3 regions of the Arthrobacter sp. AG258 genome follow, and region 3 is predicted to be linked to each of the others. Evidence: riboswitches for the same ligand, from Rfam matches in the RefSeq annotation. Region 3 holds a riboswitch; each other region holds the start of a gene.
What was found. Region 3 has a riboswitch for S-adenosylmethionine ahead of DFO47_RS19175 (homoserine O-acetyltransferase). Riboswitches for the same ligand answer to the same signal wherever they lie in the genome.
Positions count from the first base shown of each region.

Region 1: linked by a shared signal. The riboswitch ahead of DFO47_RS06750 (cobalamin-independent methionine synthase II family protein) and the one ahead of DFO47_RS19175 (homoserine O-acetyltransferase) in region 3 are both predicted to bind S-adenosylmethionine.
Region 2: linked by a shared signal. The riboswitch ahead of DFO47_RS13190 (DUF1737 domain-containing protein) and the one ahead of DFO47_RS19175 (homoserine O-acetyltransferase) in region 3 are both predicted to bind S-adenosylmethionine.

Region 1 is NZ_SOBI01000003.1:90,960-96,745, forward strand. Features, by position in the region: gene DFO47_RS06730 (choice-of-anchor G family protein) at 1-834, opposite strand, end outside; gene DFO47_RS06735 (hypothetical protein) at 831-1,547, opposite strand; gene DFO47_RS06740 (S26 family signal peptidase) at 1,561-2,166, opposite strand; gene DFO47_RS06745 (SipW-dependent-type signal peptide-containing protein) at 2,175-2,882, opposite strand; SAM riboswitch class I at 3,138-3,242, shown strand; gene DFO47_RS06750 (cobalamin-independent methionine synthase II family protein) at 3,255-4,463, shown strand; gene DFO47_RS06755 (uracil-DNA glycosylase) at 4,675-5,307, shown strand; gene DFO47_RS06760 (DUF3151 domain-containing protein) at 5,390-5,786, opposite strand, start outside.
Region 2 is NZ_SOBI01000005.1:366,079-371,864, reverse strand. Features, by position in the region: gene DFO47_RS13205 (glutamate--cysteine ligase) at 1-333, shown strand, start outside; gene DFO47_RS13200 (O-succinylhomoserine sulfhydrylase) at 338-1,546, opposite strand; gene DFO47_RS13195 (rhodanese-like domain-containing protein) at 1,547-1,957, opposite strand; gene DFO47_RS13190 (DUF1737 domain-containing protein) at 1,954-2,217, opposite strand; SAM riboswitch class IV at 2,231-2,345, opposite strand; gene opgC (OpgC domain-containing protein) at 2,522-4,990, shown strand; gene DFO47_RS13180 (hypothetical protein) at 5,111-5,365, opposite strand; gene DFO47_RS13175 (TetR/AcrR family transcriptional regulator C-terminal domain-containing protein) at 5,591-5,786, shown strand, end outside.
Region 3 is NZ_SOBI01000010.1:165,802-171,587, reverse strand. Features, by position in the region: gene DFO47_RS19180 (bifunctional o-acetylhomoserine/o-acetylserine sulfhydrylase) at 1-1,237, shown strand, start outside; SAM riboswitch class IV at 1,337-1,452, shown strand; gene DFO47_RS19175 (homoserine O-acetyltransferase) at 1,465-2,580, shown strand; gene DFO47_RS19170 (alcohol dehydrogenase catalytic domain-containing protein) at 2,701-3,828, shown strand; gene DFO47_RS19165 (hypothetical protein) at 3,849-4,454, opposite strand; gene DFO47_RS19160 (SGNH/GDSL hydrolase family protein) at 4,504-5,373, opposite strand; gene DFO47_RS19155 (phospholipase) at 5,451-5,786, shown strand, end outside.

The DNA of each region.
Region 1 (5,786 bases), on a different contig from region 3:
GAGGTTTTGCTGCAGGACCTGCGGTGTGGGCATGCTGCCGAGCGCGGCGTTCGTGGTGCTAATGATTGATTCGGCAGCAGGCACATTCGTGCCCAGGTTCAGGCTGGCGACACCGTACTCCCGCGTGACGGCAGGGTTTGCCGCCAGCGTAGGCCATCCGTTGACCAGGTCGCATCCCTGGACGGACGCGGACGACGCCACAGCACCTACGTCCAGTGACACTCCGGCCAGTGACGCAGGAACAAGATTGTCCAGCCTGACGGTGGCCGACTGGGGTGCGGTGGCAGCTCCGGTGGCCGTTCCGCCCACGTCCACAGCCCCGGACTGGTCGGTGACCAGTCCGGCGGCGGCGCGGGCTTGTCCACTGTCCTGCGCCTGCGCCCACTGCGTGTACGTGCCCAGGCCTCCTACCGGAACGCCGAGGCCCAGGCCCACGGTCACAGGGTTGGTCCCCAGGGCCGGGACAGGCAGCTTGCTGATAAAGGCGTCCGGAATCCCCGTCACCGGAGTAGCCGACAGCGGCTGCGGCGACGCTGCGCCGCCGGCGTTGGTGACGGTGAGGCCTTCAACTCCCGCGATGGAATTGAGGTCCGTTCCTAGTACCCTGCCGGAAAGCTGGGTTGCGGACGCCTGGCCGCTGAAAAGGGTGTTGGTGGAACAGTCCCCCGGGGAACCAACGCCGACAGAACCGCCGGCCCATTCGTTGTCCACCCATGCCGCCGTGGTGACGGTGGTGGTCGCCACCAGGGAGACTGCGGCCGCTGCCGCTATGGCAACGGATGTCAGTGGGTTCCTTGCCCCGCGTCGCAGCAGGTTCTCGCGCGCGGTCTTCACGATGCCTCCCCCCTCCGGGTCATGTTCCGGCGGACTGCAGCCACCACCGCTGCGCCGAGGAGCAACAGGCCGCCGCCGGCCAACAGCCCCTGCACTACCGCTGCCCCGGTATTGGCCAACGGTGCGGGCGGCCGCTGGCCGGACGGGACCACGGCGTGGTCGTTCCCGGCAGCGGTGACCCCAATACCCAGCGTCAGCGCGGTGTCCGGCGGGTCCTGCGAATCCGCGGGCCGGGACAAGACAAATCGAAGGTAGGGCGAGGATCCGATGCGCAGATCACGCAAGGGAACCAGCACATCCTGGCGATGTTCAACGAGCGTTACCGGCGCTATCCGCGGCGTGGAGCCGATGGGGCAACGCAGGTCCCCGCCCAAGCCGCTGCTTCCCTGCCACGGGACATCGCATTCGTCCACGGACACAACGTAGGTGTCCGTACCGGCGATCTCACCGTCGGCGGTGACCTGCAGGGTGGACTCGCCGCTGGGCTGGTCCAGCGAAATGCCTATTTGCCAACTGAACGATTCCCCCGCTGACAGCACCGGCAGTGTCAGTGGATAGACCGACGAGGAAAGCGACAGGAAGCCGGCCGCCCCCGTCTCCGGTACCGGAATCAGCTGCTCGTCCGCCACGGCTGCGCCAGGCGCAGCGCCCACCAGCAAAACCGCGACAACCCCCGCGGCCCGTACGACGTCCCTGGTGCTGGGTCCCGCCATGTCATCTACGACCTTACTGTTGTGGTTTCGCCCCGGTGGCGCAGATCTCTGCCTGGACCGCGGCCCGGCGCCGCGGCCAGTAGGCCCACGTGACCAGTGCTGCCACCGCCAGGGTTGCCGCGCCCAGGAACTCCGGCCCCCGGGAGGCCATGATCCAGGTTCCCAACCCGGGAACCGTGAAGAGCACCTTCTGCGCCGTGGCCACCTCGTAGGGCAACGGATCATCCGAAGTGTTGGCGTCGCCGCGGAGCCTTAGCGACGCTGTGGCCCCCTCCACACTGGGCGGGTAAACTGCCACCACGCGGTGGGTCACCAGGGCGGTCGCCGCCTCCCGGCGGACCGACACGACGTCGCCCGGGACGAGATCCTTGGCGGTGACCTGCACGGTCAGGGACAGCGCACCGACTGGATAGAGCGGCTCCATCGATCCCGTACGGAAGACGACGAAGGACGCCTTGAAGAAGAAGCCCAGGACCAGGACAAGGATGCACGCCAGCCCCAACAGGGCAACGACGGTGAGCAAAGCTTCGCGGAATCCCCTGGCCACACGGAGGGCAGCCGGCCGGGCCCGGGGATCGGACGCCAACCCGGGCTTGCGCCGGGACGCTGTCTGCCTCATCGGAGGGGTTATGGCAGGCCCACTGTGCTTGAGAACTTCCAGAGCGGGACGGTCTTCTGCCCCTGCAGGGATGACGGGGCATCCGTGGGAAGGGTCAGAGCGAAGCAGATATCCACCGCGGTGCCAGGGGTGGCGTTGTCACCCCTGGGCAGGCTGATATTGGTCGCGGCTCCGGGGACAGAGATGGTGTTGAGGGTTGAGCCCGCAGGAATAATATTTGCGTTCTGCACGGGACCGAATCCTGCAGCGTTGCATGACGAACTCGGCACACCCTGCTTGGCTTCGTATCTCAGTGCCGAATAGAGCTGGGACGTGTTGGTGACCCCGTCTATGGGAAGGGACTGCTCCGCCTCGGTCAAGCTGGCTACCAGGGCTTCGGATCCGGCCACCGCCCGCAGCTGCATCGGTGCGTAAACGGTGCTGCCCGGCACCAGGTTGTCCGCATTGACGCTGAAGGTCAACGCCCCGCCGTTCCGGTCCGGCTGGTCACTCCATGCTGCTGTTCCACCGGTGCCTGTCCACGTGTTTTGCTGCATCTGGTACACCTTGGTCCCCGGGCCACCGCCGTTGTCGCTCTGGCCGAAGACCCACTCGTTGTCCGTCCACGCCGCGAGAGTGAAGGCCGCGCCGATCCCCAAGACAAGGCCGCCGGCAAGAATAGCGCGGACTTTATTAGCCTTTTGCGAGCGCGGCTTAGCGCTGGCTGATCCAACCATGATTCCCCCAAATTATTATTAAACCCCGAACGGTAAGACCGGGACACGGGTATGGGGGATTATCGGTATTTCCCCCAAAAGACCGATGTTTCTAGATCACCATCACTTACTAATTAAAGTCAAGTCGGTGTATTAAATGTTATCAAGTACCGCTTTCTCTCGGCGGAATCGTGCGGACGAGCTCCGACTGACGCTGCCGCGCCACAATATGAAACCGATTTGCCCCGCCGCCACGCTGTCGCTTTAGGTAAGAGTGGACCATCCGGAGCGGCTGAGAGACCTGGCTCAATGACGCCGCAGCAACCACGGTCCGGCAGGAAAGCTGCCGGCCGAAGGTGCTACTGCCAGGACCGATGGAAGGAAGATTCCAGCATGCCCCTCAACACCGACCATATTCGCGCCACCCACGCCGGGTCCCTGCCTCGCACCGATGAACTCATCGCAGCCAACACCGCAAAGGAATCCGACGGGATCACGCCGGCGTTCCTGGAGCTCCTGGAAGACTCCGTTGTGGGCGTGGTCCAGTGCCAGAAGGACCTGGGCATCGATATCCCCAACGACGGCGAGTACGGGCATACGATGTCCAACTCCGTAGACTACGGGGCCTGGTGGAACTACTCCTTCGCCCGGCTCGGCGGCCTGGAGCCGACCACCGTGGACCGGTGGGCTGAAGCCGAAGTCCGGCGGTCGTCCCCCGGAAACGTTGTCCTGACGTCCTTCCCCGACCGGCGGGACCGGCAGGCGTTCAATGAGGCGTACAGCGATCCCTCCTCCGGGATCTTGGCGCACCGGAAGAGCGTGTCCCAACCCAAGATCGCCGGGCCCCTGACATATACCGGCCATGACCTGGTGGCCTCGGACATCAAGAACCTGAAGACCGGGCTCGCCGCGGCAGGCCTCAGCGAAGGATTCGTGGCGTCCCTCTCCCCCGGTTCCTGCGCCCGCGTCGCCAATGAGTACTACAAGAACGATGAGGAGCTCGTCTACGCCTGCGCCGATGCGATGCGCGAGGAATACAAAGCCATCATCGACGCCGGCCTGACGGTCCAGCTCGACGATCCGTCCCTGGCCGAGAGCTGGGACCAGATCAACCCGGAGCCGTCCCTGGAGGACTACCTGAAGTTCATCCAGCTGCGCGTCGAGGCCACCAACTGGGCCTTGCGGGACCTTCCGCAGGAACAGGTCCGGCTGCACGTTTGCTGGGGCTCCTGGCATGGTCCGCACACAACGGATATCCCCTTCGCGGACATTATCGGCTCAGTGCTGCAGGTCAACGCCGGCGCGTACTCCTTCGAGGCGGCCAATGTCCGCCACGAGCACGAATGGCGTGTTTGGGAAGACACCACCCTTCCTGAGGGCAAAGTCATCATCCCCGGCGTCGTCTCCCACGCCACCAATGTGGTGGAGCACCCGGACCTGGTGGCGGACCGGATTGTCCGCTTCGCCAAGCTGGTGGGACGCGAGAACGTCATCGCGTCCACCGACTGCGGCCTGGGCGGCCGGGTGCATCCGCAGATCGCCTTCGCCAAGCTGGAGGCTCTTGGCGAGGGCGCCCGCCGCGCCACCAAGCGCCTCTGGTAGTCATCCGCCCCTTCCGGGAATGACCGCCGGTCCACTGCGCCATGAATCAGGTGCGCTGGACCGGCGTTTCGTTTCCCCGGGCTTGGTAAACTGGCAAAGGCCGACCCGGAATCGGCCCACCCCAACTAACCACCGTTGATGAGCTGCGCCACCGTGCGCCCATTTTCGGCGGTGGACGCAACATCAATCCCCGCAGGAGAACCAGCCCTTCATGACCGCACTGGCCCCCGAAACATTCCACGAACAGCTCATGAGCCGCCGTTACGAGCCCAGCGTTGCCGCTGTCAACGAGCTGTGCGATTCCCTGCAGGAAGCGAAGCCCGGAACCGTGGTGCCCTACGTGGACCCCATGCACGATGTTGAGGAATGCCGCATCATCAGCCTGTACTCCAATATTGGCGAGATGGACCAGTCCGGTTTCATCACTGCCGGTGACCAGGACGCCGCGACCCGCATGCTGGGCATCCAGTGGAAGCTGGGCCTGCGCCCGGAATTCGTGATGCCCTGGAACGTCCACCCGTGGCACGTCCCGGGGGAGGCCAACGGAAAATTCACCCCGGACCAGGTGCAGGCAGGTTTGAAGCCGCTGCTGAAGTTCCTCGCCCTGGTCCCCCGCGCCTCCGTGATCGTGGCGCACGGCACGGAGGCAAACCGCCTGGCCAACCTGCTGCTGAAGACCGAAGTCCCGCTGCTGTGGCGCCGCGGCCTCAAGACCTACAAGGTCCGCTCCCTGAGTGGCCGCGCCTTCGCAGGTTCACCGGCCCGCCAGGAGGAGTTCCTCGCGGACATGCACACGGCGTACGCCGATGCCATGGCACGCACCGGCATCGCCCACCACGCCTAGGGTTTCGACGCGGCTCAACCACCGCCGACGGCAGGTCACCTTCGCTGGGAAGGTGACCTGCCGTCGTCGTAATTATTCGTATCTAGCCCTCGATGGCTGCCTTCGCCGCGGGATCGGAGTCGTTCAGGAACTTCTCGATCCGCTCGGGCTCGTCCGCTTCCCCAATCGCCGACGAAGCCCTGCCCAGCGAGTAGAGCGCACGGAGGAACCCGCGGTTTGGCTCGTGCTCCCACGGGATGGGCCCGACGCCGCGCCAACCGTTGCGGCGCAGCGCGTCCAGTCCGCGGTGGTAGCCCACCCGGGCGTACGCGTAGGAGTCGATGGTCCGGCCCTCGGTCCACGCTTCCTCAGCCAGGATCGCCCACAACAGTGAGGACGTGGGGTGCTTTTCCACCAGGTCCAGCGCCTCGTGCCCGGCTTCCAGCTGCGCATTGACCTCGGTCTCGGCGGGCAGGAGCGTGGGCTCAGGTCCCATCAGG
Region 2 (5,786 bases), on a different contig from region 3:
TCGGGACTCGGCGGCGAGCTCCTGGACTTTGGGAACTTCCGTCCGGCCCCGGCCGCGGACGTAGCCCGTTCCCTGGTGGATTACCTGGCGCCTGTCCTTCAGGAACAGGGCGAACTGGCCATGGCCCGCCAGGGCGTGGAGCACATCATCGCCCGCGGGACAGGGGCCGCTGAGCAGCGCCGGGCCCGCGACAGGGCGCTGGCCGGACCGCCTCCCGAGGATATGGGCTTCGGTGCAGTGGTCCGGCACGCCGTAGACGCCACCATGCGCGGCGCCCTGGATCTTTCCGGCGTGGAAGACACCCCGGAACTGCTGCGGGTCCGCCAGGCCTGACGCCTTATATCTGCTTCAGGGCCTGTTCCAGGTCGCGGATGAGGTCGTCCGCGTCCTCGAGCCCCACGGAGAGCCGGACCACGCCGTCGCTCAAGCCAATGGCGGCCCGCCCCTCCGGCCCCATGGCGCGGTGCGTGGTGGTGGCGGGGTGGGTGATCAGGGACTTCGAATCGCCCAGGTTGTTGGAGATGTCGATGATCCGCAGCCCGTCCAACAGGGCGAAGGCCGCCTCCTTGCCGGAGCGCCCGCCCGAGGGCGCCAGCTCAAGGGTGAGGACCGTGCCGCCGGCGCTCATCTGCTTCGCCGCCAGCTCATACTGCGGGTGCGATGTCAGCAGCGGGTACTTCACCCAGCTCACGGCAGGCTGCTCCTCGAGCCACTCAGCGAGCCGCAGGGCGGTGGCCGAGGAGTGCCGGACGCGCAGGCTCATGGTTTCCAGGCCCTTGGTCAGGACCCAGGCGTTGAACGCCGAAAGCGCCGGACCTGTGTGGCGCATCAGCTGCTTCACCGGGCCGTCGATGAACTCCTTGGTGCCCAGGATGGCACCGCCCAGGACCCGGCCCTGCCCGTCGATGTGCTTGGTGCCGGAGTACACGATGACGTCCGCGCCCAGGTCCCCGCAGCGCTGCAGCAGGGGAGTGGCGAAGACATTGTCCGCAACTACCGTGGCGCCGGCGGCATGGGCCAGTTCGCTCACCGCGGCGATGTCCACGATTTCCTGCATCGGGTTGGACGGGGATTCGAAGAAGACGGCGGTGGTGGGCTTGGACAGGGCCTCGCGCCACTGGTCCAGGTCCGGGCCATCGACGAAGACCGTTTCCACTCCCCACCGCGGCAGGATCTCGTTCAGGATCACGAAACATGACCCGAACAGTGAGCGGGCGGCCACCACGCGGTCACCGGCTGCAAGCAGCGCGCCCAGGGCCGTGAACACCGCGGACATGCCCGACGCCGTCGCGAAGCAGGCCTCGGTGCCTTCCAGCAGCCTGAGCCGTTCCTGGAAGGTGGCCACGGACGGGTTGCCGTAGCGCGAGTACACAAAGCGCTCGTCCTCGCCGGTGAAGGCGCGTTCGGCCGCGGCCGCGGATTCGTAGACGAACCCGGAATTCAGGAAGACGGCCTCTGAGGTTTCCTGGAAGTTGGTGCGGTCCAGCCCGCCGCGGACAGCCTGGGTGTCGGGGCTCCAGCCGGGGGCATCTTGATTGAAAGTCACTTAGTTCTTTCCGAGGTTGGTGGGCAGGCCGCGGTTCTTCCAGCCGTTGACGGTCCGTTCGCCGTAGCGGTCAGGTTCCCCCTCGAAGCCCTCCAGGACGTTGTAGGAAGTGAAGCCGGCCTGGGTGGCCGCCACGGCCGCGGCGATGGATCGCTGGCCCGAACGGCAAAGGAACACGAGCTCAGCGCCCGGGTCCTCAGGCGCCTGCTCCTTGAGGTCCTTCACGAAATCGGGGTTGGGGATGCCGCCGGGGAAGGTCCACTGGATGAAGAGCGGATCGTTGTCCGTTGCCTTGGTATCCGGAATGCCAATGTGGGCCCATTCGCCCTCGGTGCGGACGTCCACCAGGATGGCGCCCTGCTCCAGCTTGGCCCACGCTTCCTGCGGCGTCAGGTCTCCCGCGTAGCTCATGCGTGGCCCTCGCCGTCGAACTCGCCTTCCAGGTCGTCAACGGCCGTGGCCACCGCGGCGTCAGCCGACGCGATGGCGGCCGGGAGGACAACGGCCTGGGCCACGATGACGCTGCTGCCGTTGAAAGTGGCCGCCGGGCTGCCGTGCAGGACGTAACCGTCCGCAAGCGCAGCCGAGATCCGCTCACAGAAGGAGCGGTCGTCCGGGCCCGTAATCAGGCGGTAGGACAATTTTTCGTCAGGGGCGGGTGCGTCAGACACGACGGATCTCCTTCTTTCACGCTTGCAGCTCGAATCGGTCGATATGCCAAGTATTCACCTGAGGCACCCCGCCGCGAGAGGAGGGTTGCCGACCGGCCAGTCAGGGCTTAGCACCGGTACTCATTACTCCCCAAAAACGTAACACCTGCGCCGCCAAGCCGCACGGCCGCCGTCGTCATGTTCCGTAATTGAGAGCCCGCGACCACCGCGTCACGGGAACGCGGCAAGGCGGCCGGACCGATAAAGTTTCTACCGGGGGCGCCGCCCTGCCGTCACAGTGGGAGTACCGGGGGGTCTTGCCAGCATGCGAGCAGCAACATCGCACCACCAGGCCGGCCGTCGTCGTGCCCGTCACCGTTCCCCCGGGGCGTTCCTGGCCGCCGCCGTCGTCGTGCTCCTGGCGCTGCTGGCGCCCGCCGGTGCTGCGCAGGCGGCCTCCGCGGTACCGGACCAAGGCAAGCCGTGGCTGGGTGCCGTCCTTGAATGGGGCGAGGATACCGCCGCTGGATTCTCCGACCGGCTGGGTGCGAGCCCGGCCGTGTTTGGCCACGACATCGGCCTGCCGTTCCGCGACTCGGACCGGAACAACATCGAGGGGTTCCTGCAGCAGGCCTCGGCCAAGGGCGCCCACGCCATGCTCACCGTGAAGCCCACGGTGCCGCTGGACCAGATCGGCGCCTCCGAAGCGGAAGCCTTCGCCGGCAAGGTCCGCGACCTGGCCTCCGGGTTCAAGGGCCGGCTGTTGATCCGGTTTGCGCCGGACATGAACTCGAGCTGGGTGGCCTGGGGGCAGCAGCCGGCCGCCTACCGGGAGGCCTTCAAGGCGGTCGCGGCAGCGGTCAAAAAGGACGACGGCGGCCGGGCCGCCATGGTCTGGGCGCCGTACCTGGGCAAGGACTACCCCTTTGACCGGAGCAGGAATGCCCCGCAGCCTGGAAGTGACGGCTTCGCCCTCCTGGACACCAACGGCGACGGCGCCTGGAACGGCTCCGACGCCGCCTACGCCCCCTACTATCCGGGGGACGACGCCGTGGACTGGGTGGGCCTGACTGCCTACCATGACGACACTGCCGGCGCCGCTGCCGTTAACACCGTGCCGCGTGCCGGTGAACTCCAGGAGATGCTGACCGGCGCGGGCAGCGAGAACTTCTACAGTGCCTACGCGGAGGTCCGCAGGAAGCCGCTACTGCTCCAGACGTCGGCGTTCTACAGCCCTGCCGCGGGCGGACCGCCGGAGGCGGATATCAAGACGGCCTGGTGGGACCAGGTGGTGGGTACCGCCACCTCGCCGGCTTTCGCCAGGACGGCGGCGGTGGTGTGGGACGAGCGCACCAGCACCCGGGATACCGGCGTGGCCAGCATCGACTGGCTGCTCACCGGAAATCCCGCCATCGCCAAAGCTGCGCTGGACCGGCTGAAGTCCTCTGCTGTGGTCACCGGGCCGGTCACCGATGTGGCCGCGGACGGATCGTATGTCCGGGCCAACACCCTGTCCGGGGCAGCGGTCTGGACCGTGGCCGTGGCGATGGCCATCCTCCTGGCGGCGCTGTGGCAGATTCCCCGCCGGGTCAACGCCGCCACCGCATGGAGCTACCAGGAGCCGGGAAACAGGGACTCGCGCGTGGATCTGCTGCGCGGGATGGCCATTGTCTTCGTGGTGGTCAACCACCTGGGCCTGGTCTCGCTGTTCCAGCTGCTCACCCAGGAGGCCGTGGGCTTCGTATCGGGTGCCGAACTCTTCGTACTGTTCTCCGGCCTGGTGGTGGGCATGGTCTACGGGCCGAAGGCCAGGGAAGACTTCGGCAAGGTTGTGGACCTCACCTCCCGCCGGGCGGGGAAGCTCTATGTGACCGCGCTGTCGGTGCTGATCGGCGTCTTCCTCATCGCGCAGCTTCCGTTCTTCCACACCGAGGCCTTAACCACGTTCGTGGACCAGGGGACCGGCGGGGCCGGGCATAACGGTGCCGGCCGGACGTACGACCTCTACGCCGGGATGTCGTCGCTGTTCCAGTTCCCGGTGCCGCCCCAGGTCCTGCCGGCCATCCTGCTGCTGCAGTTCGGGCCCTGGCAGTTTAACGTGATGGGCCTGTACGTGGTGTTGCTCCTGGCCAGCCCCTTGATCCTGGCCCTGTTGAACCGCGGAAAGGCCGTATGGGTCCTGGTGGTATCGTTGGCGGTGTACGCCGTGGGGGCCGGAACCAGGTTCAGGATTTTGCCGTCGCAGTTCGAGGACTCTTTTCCGCTGCTGGTGTGGCAGGTGCTGTTCGTGCTGGGGCTCGTGGTGGGATACCACCGGCGCAGCATTATCGCGTGGTTGTCGGCGCATGCCTGGGTGGTGGCCGCCTGTACGGTGGCTGCAGTCGCCCTGGCCTTCCTATCCTGGGGCAACCCCTACTTGGCCAACAACTACGACGTCCGGCTGGCGCTGATGCCGGACGCCACCTACCGGGCCATGTATGACGCCCTCTTTGGCCGGACCTACCTGGCTCCGGGCCGCCTGCTCAACGTCGTCTTGCTGGTGGTGGCGGCGTATGCGTTCCTCAGCGCCTACTGGAAACCGGTTGAGTGGGCGCTGGGCTGGTTCCTGATCCCGCTGGGCCGCGCAACGCTCTATGTCTTCATCATGCACGTGGTGCTGATCGCCGTCGTGGCCAACATCCCCGCCCTCCAGCAGGAGAGTATCTTCCTCAACACCGTGGCGTACGCCGTGGTGCTGGGCCTGCTGTGGGTGATGGTCCGCACCAGGTTCCTGTTCCGGATCATTCCCACCTAGGCCCCATCTTCCACCTGGGAACCATGGCCCGGGCATGAAAAATGCTGCGGCACGGTGGGTGCCACAGCATTTCGATCACGTGCCAGGTGAGGACTGGGAATCCCTTGGAGGGTATGTGTCCTAGACCAGCTCGGGATACGAGGACACGATGTAGTCGGCGGCAGCCGGACCTTTCATGCGCAGGCCCTTGCGGCTGCCCGGCAACCGCGTCTTCATCGCTGACCAGAAGGTCGTTTCCGTACCCGGCAGGTGCTGGTTGATGAAGCACCAGCTCATGTACAGGCCGTAGAAGCGGTCGCGTTCCAGGGTGGACTCGGAGGTCTGGTCGAAGTAGGTGGCGTCTTGGAGAAAGAGATCAAACTGGGAATGTGCCATGAGGGCGTCCCTTCGCTAAGTGCGTGGCGCCGCCGTTCGGCTACAGCAGCGAACCTCGATGCCCTGCACTGGTGGCAATCGGGTCCATAGATTAATCCTGTGAAAGAAACCGGGATCATGAGCGCCGTCAACGCCTGTCTACACTGTAGACTTTACCCGTAGACTACATATGAGGCAACCCTCTCGAATGATCTCGGGTCAGTTGTCCGCAGCGAGGACAAATTCATGACTTCCCCCAAACCATCCGGCACCGGCAAGGCCAAGGCCAGGCTCAGCCGGGACATCGTGCTGGCCAAAGCGCTGGAAATGGTGGATGCGGAAGGTCTCGAAGCATTGACCATGCGCCGCTTGGGCCAGGAGCTCGGCAGGGACCCGATGAGCCTTTACCGCTATGCGGAGAATCGGGCTGCCTTGCTCGACG
Region 3 (5,786 bases):
CCAGACCACGTCCTTCGTGTTCCCGAGCGCCGAGAGCGCAGCCAACCGTTTTGCGCTGGCCGAACTGGCGCCGATCTACACCCGCATCGGCAACCCCACCCAGGACGCGGTGGAGCAGCGGATCGCCAGCCTCGAAGGTGGCCTGGCCGCTTTGCTGCTGAGCTCGGGGCAGGCCGCGGAGACCTTCGCCGTCCTGAATATCGCCGAGGCCAGGGACCACATCGTGGCCAGCCCCAGCCTGTACGGCGGCACCTACAACCTGTTCGCCCACACCCTGAAGAAGTTCGGCATCGCGGTCACCTTCGTGGAAGATCCGGACAACCTGGACCAGTGGCGGAATGCCGTTCAGCCCAACACCAAACTGTTCTTTGGCGAGGTGGTATCCAACCCGCGCCAGGACGTCTTGGACATCGAAGGCATCTCCCAGGTGGCCCACGACGCCGGCGTTCCCCTGATCGTGGACAACACCCTGTCCACTCCCTACCTGATCCGGCCGCTGGAGTGGGGTGCGGACATCGTGATCCACTCCGCCACCAAGTACCTGGGCGGTCATGGCTCGGCGATTGCCGGCGTCATCGTCGACTCCGGCAAGTTCGATTTCGGCAAGGACCCCGACCGGTTCCCCGGTTTCAACACCCCGGATCCCACCTACAACGGGCTGGTCTACGCCCGGGACCTTGGCGAGGGCGGCGCACTGGGCGCCAACCTTTCCTACATCCTCAAAGCCCGTGTCCAGTTGCTGCGCGACCTTGGCTCGGCGGTTTCGCCCTTCAACGCCTTCCTGATTTCGCAGGGCCTGGAAACGCTGAGCCTGCGGGTGGAACGGCACGTTTCCAACGCCACGGAGGTGGCGCGCTGGCTGGAGGGAAGGGACGACGTCGAATCGGTCGCCTACGCGGGGCTGCCGTCCAGCCCCTGGTACGAACGGGGCCGCAAGTACGGGCCCAAGGGGACCGGCGCCGTCGTCGCTTTCAACCTGGCCGGGGGCGCGGAGGCGGGCAAGCGCTTCGTCGACGCCCTGGAACTGCACTCGCACGTCGCCAACATCGGCGACGTCCGTTCGCTTGTCATCCACCCGGCGTCGACCACCCACAGCCAGCTCTCGCCCGAGCAGCAGGTGGTGGCCGGCGTCAATCCGGGGCTGGTCCGCTTGTCGGTTGGCTTGGAGCACATCGACGACATCCTGGCCGACTTGGAGGCCGGTTTCCGCGCGGCCAAGGGCGGCGCCGACGCCTGACCGCCGGCACGCCGGGGCGCTGCCGGCCGGCAGCGCCGGGAAGTCACAACCAGTCACACTCTTGGCCTGGACCGGGGGGTGTTTCGTACACTCGAACCAGGTCATGAGTGCCAGTGACAGCCCCGGCTTGCTGGCCGGCAACCCTCCTTCCGCGGTGGGGTGCCCCGGGTGAAGACCTGGCCTGCCGGTCAAATGACGGCAGGCAAGCGCGTAGAAGAGGTCTTGCCATGACGGTTACCGTCGCCCGTACCACCATTCCCGAACACGGAGTTGTCCGCTACGCCTCCATTGGAGGACTCGAGCTCGAGGGCGGCGGCTACCTGCCGGATGTCACCCTGGCGTACGAAACCTGGGGCACGCTGAACGCGGACGGCAGCAACGCCATCCTGATCGAGCACGCCCTGACGGGCAGCACCCACGTGACCCGGGGCGACACCGACGAAGAGGGCTGGTGGGAACAGCTGGCCGGTCCTGGGGCGCCCGTCGATACGGACAGGTTCTTCGTGGTGTCCGTCAACATTGTGGGCGGCTGCTACGGGTCCACGGGCCCGTCGTCGGCCGCCCCCGACGGAGCACCCTGGGGCTCACGCTTCCCCCTGGTCACCCTGCGGGACAGCACTGTTGCCGAGGCCCGGCTGGCGGACCAGCTGGGCATCGGGAGCTGGTACGCCGTCCTTGGCGGTTCCATGGGGGGTGCCCGCGCCCTGGAGTGGGCGGTGACCTACCCTGACCGGGTGCAGCGCTGCGCCGTCATCTCGGTCGGCGCTGCCAGCACGGCTGAACAGATCGCTTTCGCCCAGGCCCAGACCCTGGCCATCCGCCAGGATCCGAACTTCAACGGCGGCGACTACTACGGCGGACCGTGTCCGGAAGACGGCCTGGCCCTGGCACGGCGGATCGCCCACATCACGTACCGGTCCGCCGCGGAACTGGAAGGGCGCTTCGGCCGGGAACCCCAGGCCCCCGAGTCGCCCCTGCACGGCGGACTGCTGGCAAACCGCGGACGCTACCAGGTGGAAAGCTATCTGGACCACCAGGGCAGGAAGCTCGTCCGCCGGTTCGACGCCAACAGCTATATCGCCCTCACCGAGGCGTTGATGAGCCACGATGTCTGCCGTGGCCGCGGGCCGCTGGCCGAGACCCTGGCATCCGCCACCGCCCGGTTCTTCGTTGCCGCCGTGGACTCCGACCGGCTCTACTTCCCGTCCCAGTCCCGCGAATTGGCCCAGGCCCTGCCGGGTGAGGTTGACGTGCATATGATCTCGGCACCGATAGGCCATGACGGCTTCCTGACCGAGATCGGACAGCTGGGGAACCAGCTCCGGACGACGTTCCTGGCCTAGCTGCGCCCGTCCCGGCAGCGGCCGGCTGCTGCCCTGCGGTGCTTCCGGTGCACGCTGCCGGTGGACGCCGCGGTGCCACAGTGCAGCAGGCCCGGGGTGGAAGTACGGCATGATCGTGTCATGAAGGCAGCCGTCCTGTATTCGACCGTTCCCGCCGCACCGGGAAAGCCCGCCTACGCTGACGCGAAACCATTGGTCGTGCAGGAACTGGACCAACCGCAGCCGCGCGCCGGTGAGCTTGGGGTTGCCATCACGTATTCGAGCCTGTGCCATTCGGACCTGTCCGTGGTGGACGGCTCCAGGGTCCGGCCGCTTCCGATGGCATTGGGCCACGAGGCGGTGGGGCGGGTGGTGTCCGTGGGCGACGGGGTAGCCGATGTGTCCGTGGGAGACCACGTGGTGCTCGTTTTCGTGCCCAGTTGCGGCCACTGCCGGGCCTGCCGGGCCGGGAGGCCCGCGCTTTGCCACCGCGCTGCGGAGGTCAACGGCTCCGGTGACCTGTTGCATGGGCCGGCCTTGCTGCGCACGCCGGCGGGGGAGCGCATCAACCACCATTTGGGCGTCTCGGCGTTTGCGGATTACGCCGTGGTGGCGCGGGAGTCGGTGGTGGTGATTGACGACGACGTCCCGGACACCGTCGCGGCGATGTTCGGTTGCGCCGTGCTCACCGGAATGGGGGCCGTGCTCAATACGGCAGGCGTCAGTCCGGGACAGTCCGTGGCTGTCTTCGGCATCGGCGCAGTAGGCTTATCGGCCGTCATGGCGGCCCGCCTCGCCGGGGCCGCCGGAGTGATTGCCATCGATCCGAATCCGGGCAAGCACCCATTGGCCCTGGACGCCGGTGCCACGGCGGTGGGAACGCCTGCGGATGCGGCCCGTCTTGTGGCCGAGGCTGCCGGTGACGGGGTGGATGTGGCCGTCGAAGCAGTCGGCTCGGCCGGCGTGATCGCAGCGTGCCTTGATCTGGTGACGCGGGGCGGCGCGGTTGTCTCGGTGGGACTGCCCCATCCGTCTGCTGAACTGTCCGTTCCCGCACTGCAGTTCGCAGGCGCGGGCAAACGGCTCCTCGGCTCCTACATGGGCGACGCAGTTCCCCGCCGAGACATCCCGGCGTACCTGGGCTACTGGCGGGAAGGCAGGCTTCCGGTGGAACTGCTGCACACCGATACCCGGCCGCTGGCGGACGTTAATGAAGGCCTGGATGCGCTGCCGTCCGGGCAGGTGGTCAGGCGGCTCTTCCGGGCTTGAGGCGTGGCGGCGGCTGGGACTCAGCCGTTCATGATGTCGCTGCGGCGCTTCATGTAGTCCTCCATGGACATTTCGCCGTTGCTGTACTGCTGGTCCAGTTCTGCGAGCTTCCGGGCACGGAATCCCTGGGGCGCTCCCGGCGGGGGAACGGCCGGGCCTGGAGGCGGGCCGGCCGGCGTGTGGCCGGTACCCTGTTGCTGGCCGGGGAACTGCTGGCCCATACCCTGCTGGCCCATACCCTGCTGGCCCGGGAACTGCTGGCCCGGGAACTGCTGGAACGGCGGTTCCTGGGGCGCGCCGTAGCGGGGGTCCGGCATGGGGCGCTGCCCGTACTGGTAGGGCTGTGGGTGTGATTCATTGGCCGGGCGGGGCTGGCGGAAGCCGCCGGAGTAGTAGTCCTGCTGGGTGTAGCCGTCGCGGGGCTGGTTGCTCTGCGGCCCCGCGGACCCGGGAAACCGGCCGGACCCGGGGAACCCGCCCGGCCCGTACTGTCCCGGAAACTGGTCAGGGTACTGGCCCGGCAAGCCTTGGTCCCGGTCCCGCCGTGCCATGGACCGCCGGTACATCCGCATGGCCATGGGGACAACGAAGGACAGGATGATGATCCACAAAAACAAGCTGCTCACGGTGCCGCGCCTCTCAAAGGTTGTCCCTCCAGCGTAACCCCGTGCGGTCCTACCGGCGGCTGGGTTCCGAGGTTCCCAGCGGACCCTCGCCGGACCCCAACGGAACGCCCGGGCCAAAGACGGGACCCGGCGTCGGCCGTTTCGCCGTGACGCCGTCACCGGAGGACTGGTGCCGGAGCCGGCGCAGGACCCAGGGCACGAAGTATTCGCGCGCCCACACCAAGTCCCCGGTCCTTGCCTCGCGCCAGGTCCGGGGCGGCAGATCCTTGGGCTGGAGGGGTTCCAGCGAATGTTCAACGTTAAGCGAGTCCAGCACCATGGCCGCGATGGTGTGGTGCCCCAAGGGGGAGAAGTGCAGCCTGTCCTGGTCCCACATCTGCGGATCGCTCAGTTGCCGGAGGGACCACATGTCGGCGATGACGGCGTCGTGCCGGGCCGCGACAGTCCGCAGGTTCTCGTTATAAATGGCCACCTTGCTCCGGATCCTGCCCAGGACCGAGGAGCCTGTGTCCGGACCGTTGAACAGGACCACGGTGGCGCCGCCCATGGACAGGATCTGGACCACGGAATCGAGCTTTTCGGCCAGTGCGTCGGGGTCGCCGCCCGGGCGGATGAGGTCGTTGCCGCCTGCTGACAAGGTGACCAGGTCCGGCTTCAGGGCCAGGGCCGGGGCCAGCTGCTGGTCCACGATCTGCTGCAGGAGCCGGCCCCTGACGGCGAGGTTGGCGTAGGCGAAGTCCGGCTTGGTGCGGCCCAGTTCTTCGGCCACCCGGTCGGCCCAGCCGCGGTGGCCTCCGGGGCTTGCGGGCTCGGGGTCGCCGATGCCCTCGGTAAAGGAATCGCCCATCGCCACGTACCGGCTCCAGGGGTGGGAACCGGGGTGCACGGACGGGGTCTGGATGGCACTTGCGTCAGTCACTGTCCTATCCTGCCTTCCGCTTCAATGGCTACGCCAACGTAGGTTGTTACTTTCGGGTAACTGTAAGAATGGAAACCATGACTGACGCCGAAGTATTTCCCGCTCCCGTTGTCCTGTGGTCCCACCCCGAAGACCAGCGTGCCGGCAAACCGCTGCTGGTGCTGCTCCATGGCTATGGCGCCAACGAGCAGGACCTGTTCAGCCTTGCCGGGATGCTTCCGGGGGACTTTGCGGTGGCATCCGTCCGGGCGCCGATCGCCATGGGCCCGGGCTTCACCTGGTTCCCGTTGACGGCGTCCATCGACTACTCCCTGGACCGGGTCAAGGCGGCGTCGGCCTACGTCCAGGAATGGATCGACACCATCAGGGAAGGCCACCCCTCCGTCTCCCTGCTGGGCTTCTCCATGGGCATG